One region of the Clostridium aromativorans genome, then DNA from elsewhere that is predicted to be linked to it. Evidence: riboswitches for the same ligand, from Rfam matches in the RefSeq annotation. Region 1 holds a riboswitch; the other holds the start of a gene.
The links. A riboswitch is a leader RNA that binds a small molecule or an ion and turns the genes downstream of it on or off. The one in region 1 is predicted to bind lysine.
Positions count from the first base shown of each region.

Region 2: it holds a riboswitch for lysine, as region 1 does, so the genes downstream of both, LN736_RS11390 (amino acid permease) here and LN736_RS07675 (aspartate kinase) in region 1, are expected to answer to the same signal.

Region 1 is NZ_JAJJPB010000007.1:40,020-43,239, forward strand. Features, by position in the region: gene LN736_RS07665 (HelD family protein) at 1-115, shown strand, start outside; gene LN736_RS07670 (ATPase) at 184-1,254, opposite strand; lysine riboswitch at 1,413-1,628, shown strand; gene LN736_RS07675 (aspartate kinase) at 1,709-2,911, shown strand; gene lysA (diaminopimelate decarboxylase) at 2,945-3,220, shown strand, end outside.
Region 2 is NZ_JAJJPB010000014.1:22,606-25,825, forward strand. Features, by position in the region: gene LN736_RS11380 (MutS-related protein) at 1-652, shown strand, start outside; gene rbr (rubrerythrin) at 681-1,268, opposite strand; lysine riboswitch at 1,466-1,643, shown strand; gene LN736_RS11390 (amino acid permease) at 1,764-3,220, shown strand, end outside.

The DNA.
Region 1 (3,220 bases):
AATGATAGATACTTTTTATTGTCGTGATGAAGATGAGAACACATTAAAATATATAATGGTCACCAGGGCACTGCATGAGCTGCATGTATACAGGATTTTTTCTGTAACTGGGTGATGCATATGAAATATATTTTTGCTTCTGAAATTTAAAATAAGGGCATAATGTAGAATTCATTATGCCTTTTATTTTTCACATTTTCTTAATCTGCCTAGAAGTTTTTTACAGGCAGTATTCAGGGTATTTGAATCTATATTTTCAAAAAAATATTTTTGCAAGTCATATTGGAGAGCTTTAGTGGAAGCCATTATAGACAGACTTTTATTGAGAAAAAGATAGAAATTTTTTTTATCCTCTTTTAAATCTATCTTGTTTATCTTGCTGTAGTCAATTAAGTTGTTCATGTATATTTGCATGCCGTTAAATTGAGCTTTATTGATTTCATTGGAAGTTATAACAGCGGTATTTAATTCAGGAATTATAACGTGTTCCAATTTATCTACTATGAAGGGATGGTGGTATACTTCCACATACAGGCCTTTTTTTAAGGCTTCTTTGTAAATTTTTCTGAGAGTTGTCGTTTTCCCGGTGCCTGGATCACCATTTAACACATATACGTTTCCGGTTTCATCGTATAAGGTGTTTATAAATGATACTATGCCGTCTTGAGTAAGAGCTGTGGCAAATAGGTGTTTGGCTTTCCCTGAAGATTCAACTTTAACCCTGGATAATATTTTTGATTTTAAATTTTCAATTGTTACAGTTAATTTTGAATAATCAATGGCAGATTTATTATAGTATTCCCAATCTTCCTGCATAAGTTTCGCAGCCTTTATAAATCTGTAGGATCTATTTAATGCATTTTTAATTTTTGTGGTTATATATGATTCTTTTTTTATATATTTTTTGAAATTCACTTTATCAAGATTTTTCTCCAAATCCAGTATTTCATAGGGCAATGGGGAACTTGTTGTTTTTAATAAACTACTGTCTAACAATACTATGTTTAATTTTTTTATGATTATTCCATGTAAGAAATTTTCATCACAGGGACAGTGATAATATTCCATATCATATCCATCCTTAATAAAATATTCACTTATTTTTTTCATTAGAAATGATTTTAAAAACATAGATTTGCTTTTTAAGAGAAATATTTTTTTAGATGTTTTCTGGCTTTCTATAAAGTTTAAGAATAAGTCAGAATTTCCCCAAGTATTTCCGTTTGTAAAGAAATGCTTTATTTTATAACTCATTATATACACTCCTACTTATTACAGTCATTAATATGATATGCTAATATTTTCTATGAGTTCCATCTGGGGGCATATATTGCACTGATTGAATTTTAGTCAAAAAATAGTTGAAATGAATAGATATTTATGATAAACTTAGAACAATTTAATATTTAGATACCTAGGGTGGAGGCGCTGTAATTAATAGTATTTATTTTTAGTTGGCAGACATTTGAGAGATAAAGAAAGGAATTACAGCCGAAAAATTAGTTTGGCGGAACTGATTTTGGCTTTGTATAAAATATATATAAAGCTGTCACTAAAATATGTAATAATTGGTGTATTTTCATTGATGGAATTGGGTAAGACTATTTTAGTGGAGAGCTACAAAGGTACACAACCATGTATATCTGTACAGTATAGGTGTGTCCCTTTGCTGTACTTATTTTTTATAATAATTTTAGGGAGGAGTATTATGGCAATCATTGTTCAAAAATATGGAGGTAGTTCTGTGGGAACTCCGGAAAAAATAAAAGCTGTAGCTAGGTCGGTAGTAAATAAAGTTGAAGCAGGCAATAAATTGGTAGTTGTAGTATCAGCAATGGGAGATACTACGGATAATCTTATAGCGCTGGCTAAAAAAATTACGGAAAATCCGGATAAAAGAGAATTGGATGCGCTTTTATCTACAGGAGAAATGAGATCTTGCGCACTGCTTGCTATGGCTATCAAGGATTTGGGATATGATGCTGTAAGTTATACGGCTTATCAAATCAGTATAAAAACCAGCGGACAATATGGCAAATCTCTTATAGATGATATAGACGAGGATAAGATAAAAAGAGCTTTAGATAATGGGAAAGTTGTAATTGCAGCTGGATTTCAAGGTGTAAATACTGAAGGCGATGTCACTACTCTTGGAAGGGGAGGCTCTGACACTACAGCTGTAGCTATAGCGGTAAAATTAAATGGGACATGCGAAATTTACACTGATGTGGATGGAATATACAGTGTGGATCCGAGGGAATATAAGGATGCTAAAAAATTGGATGAAATAGATTATGAGGAAATGCTTGAGCTTTCAAGTCTGGGTGCCAGGGTCATGCATTCTAGATCCATAGAACTTGCACAAAAATATGATATACCTGTATATGTGGGATTAAGTAATAGTGATATAAGAGGAACAGTTATTAAGGGGGTAGATGATATGAATTTGGAAAGCAAGCCAGTGACGGGGCTGGCTACTAGTGATGATGATGTAGCGGTTACAGTGAGAAACATTGACAATGATATAAATATTATTGCCAACTTGTTTGAAAAGGTAGCTGACAAAAAAATAAATGTGGATATGATAAGCCAGACAGCACCTATAGATAACAAGGTGAACGTATCTTTTACTATACCTAAGGAAGATTTAAAGGAATGTTTGAGTATTTTAAAGTCTTATTCGAAGGGCAAGGTACAAGTTGATATAGATGAAGACATAACTAAATTTTCTATAGTTGGTATAGGAATGAAGACCACATCAGGAGTGGTTGCCAAAATGTTTAAACTATTTAGACAAAATAACATAGCGGTAAAGATGATAACTACTTCTGAGATAAGAATTACTTGTGCTATAAAGCAGAAGGATAAGCTCAAGACAATAAATGTTATAGCCAGGGAATTTAACTTATAATGGTTATGCGAAAACTTTTAGGAGGAAGCCAGTATGAGGTTATTTGGGAACATGAAAGTCAAGGATAATGTTTTGTATATTGGAGGAATAAGTGCAGAGGATCTGGCAGGGAGGTTTAAAACTCCTCTTTATGTAATAGATGAAGATTTAGTCAGGGATAAATGTAGAAGATATTATAGAGCTTTTGAAGGAGATAGGAATAATAAGATAACCTATGCTGGAAAGGCATTTTTAACTTTGGCCATGTGCAGGATAATAGACAGTGAAGGATTGTATTTGGATGTAGTATCAGGTGGAGAACTTTACACA
Region 2 (3,220 bases), on a different contig from region 1:
AATTTTAGATACCCCGCTTGTGTTTAATGCAAAATCCATGGCACATCCTCTTCTTGGAGACAGAGCTGTGTGTAATGATTTGACTTTAAAAAAGCCTTCTAATATAGTGTTGATTACAGGGTCAAATATGTCAGGGAAGAGCACGCTCCTGAGAACTGCAGGTGTAAATTTAGTATTGGCATATGCAGGGGCCCCAGTTCGTGCAAAAAAATTTAGCTGTTCTATAATGAACATTTACACTTGTATGAGAATAAGTGATAATTTAGAAGAAAATATATCTTCTTTTTATGGAGAAATACTCAGAATAAAAGGGATTGTAGAGGCCTGCGGCAGAGGTGAACAGGTATTTTTCCTTTTGGATGAAATATTCAAGGGAACTAATTCCATTGATAGGCATTTAGGAGCCAAAATTTTGATAAAAAATTTAGAGAATGGAAAGACCTGTGGAATGGTATCGACACATGATTTAGAATTAGCTGAAATGGAAGAGGAAAGTGGCGGTAAAATAAAAAACTATCATTTTAAGGAATATTATGAAGATGGAAAAATCAAATTTGATTACAAACTCAGAACTGGAGTTTCAACTACTAGAAATGCACTTTATTTAATGAAAATGGCAGGTATAGATATAGGGGAATCACCTAAGCAGTGATTCCCCTATATCTAATATTAATTAAGTATTAAAATTCTTCTACAAATAACTGAAAATATGCTTTAGGATGTGCACATGAAGGGCAGAACTCAGGAGCAGATGTACCTTCATAAATATATCCACAGTTGCTGCAGATCCACTTACATGGTTTATCTTTTTTGAATACAGTACCATTTTCTACATTTTTGAGCAGTGCTAGATATCTTTCTTCATGGTGCTTTTCAACCTCTGCTATTTTTCTAAAAACAGTCGCTATAGCATGAAATCCTTCTTTATCAGCTGTATCAGCAAAGGAAGGATACAACTTAGACCATTCTTCATTTTCTCCAGCAGCAGCTGCTTTTAAAATAGTCTTAGTATCACCTAATGCAACTGGATAAGACGCATTATTTATTTCCACAGCTTCGCAATGCAGATCTGCATCTAAGAATTTAAAAAATCTTTTAGCGTGTTCCCTTTCATTTCCAGCAGTTTCTAAAAATATATTGGAAATTTGAACATACCCTTCTTTTTTTGCAGCAGATGCATAATAAGTGTATCTGTTTCTTGCCTGAGATTCTCCTGCAAAAGCTTTCATTAAATTTTCAGCAGTTTTTGTACCTTTTAACGATGCCATAAAAATTACCTCCTGATAAATAATATAATTTAATATTTTGTTCTATATAATATAATATATTAATTTGATTATATATTCAATGCAATTTTAGTAAAATAACTGGAAAAAGGAAAAATATAGCTTATTGCAAAACAAAAATTATTAAAATGTATTGACTAAATTTCATTTTTAGTTCATAATATTTAATATAAGTGAATAACTGGGGTAGAGGTGCGAAATTTAAGAGTAAAGTTGCGGAGTTAAGCGCATTGAAACAACTTAAAAGGAAATTTCGCCGAAGTGTTTAGCTAATGCTTTAATGCTGAACAACTGGGCTTGTATAAAATATGTACAAGACTGTCACAATATTTTAATTTGTGGAGAGCTATCATTCATTACGGAATTAATATTTTTATGTTTAATTGCCTTGAGTGTACTCTCAAGGTATTTTTTATTATAGGCTCATCTTGGTTAATTCACTTATGGGAATTTAAAACCCATAGGGAGGAATAAAAAATGCAAAATGTAAATGCAGTAGAACAACTAAAGGACAAAAGTAATTATAAGCTGAAAAGAGGACTTAAAGCGAGACATTTAAATATGATTGCCATGGGTGGAGCCATTGGAACAGGCATATTTTTGGCACTTGGTGCTACTATTAAACAAGCTGGTCCCGGAGGAGCACTAGTAGCCTACGGATGTATAGGAGTTATGGTATATTTCCTAATGACCAGTTTGGGAGAAATGGCCACATATATGCCTGATTCAGGTTCTTTCGGCACTTATGCTACCAAGTTCGTAGATCCAGCTTTAGGCTTCGCATTGGGTTGGAACTACTGGTATAATTGGGCTATAACTGTAGCAGCAGAAATGGTAGCGGGAGCTCTTATAATGCAGTATTGGTTTCCAAATATACCTGCTATTATATGGAGTATATGTTTCTTGACTTTGATTGTTGGGCTTAACCTATTATCTGCCAGGGCTTATGGTGAATCGGAATTCTGGTTTGCAGGAATCAAAGTATTGACAGTTATTGTATTCTTAATAGTCGGCATAGCAACTATCTGGGGCATATTTAACGGAAAACCTGTAGGGCTGAAGAATTTTACTATAGGAGAAGCTCCATTTGTTGGTGGATTTAAATCTATATTTTTGGTATTTTTAATTGCAGGTTTTTCATTCCAAGGTACAGAACTTGTAGGTATAGCAGCAGGAGAAAGTGAGGATCCAGAAAAAAACATACCAAGAGCAATAAACACTATATTTTGGAGAATACTTTTATTTTATATAGGTACTATATTTGTAGTAGGAGCTTTAATTCCATACATGAATGCAGGCGTGAATACAAGTCCTTTTACCATGGTGTTTGAAAGGGCAGGAGTAGCAGGAGCAGCTTCCCTTATGAATGCAATCATATTGACTTCCGTATTATCTGCAGGAAATTCTGGAATGTATGCTTCTACCCGAATGTTATATTCTATGGCAAAGGATAAAAAAGCTCCAGCATGGTTGGCGAAAGTCAATTCAAGAGGAGTTCCTGTAAATTCATTAATACTTACTACTATAGTGGCATCTGCATGTTTTCTCACGGGACTTTATGCTGAATCTACAGTTTATGTATGGCTTGTGGCAGCTTCAGGACTGGCAGGATTTGTGGCCTGGCTTGGAATAGCACTTTGCCACTATCGTTTCAGAAAAGCCTATACGGTACAAAAACGTGATTTCAGTAAATTGAAATATAAAGCTAAATTGTTCCCTTTGGGACCAATAATAGCTCTTGCATTGTGTATTGTAGTTATATTAGGGCAGGGAATTACTTATTTTGGAGCCGATAAAATAGACTGGAGCGGAGTGATTTCCTCTTATATAGGCCTTCCTCTATTTGCAGGATTGTGGTTGTGGTATAAGAAAAAATATCATACCTCCACAATAAAATTAGAAGAAGTTGATTTTGACAGCATTGAAAAGGATAT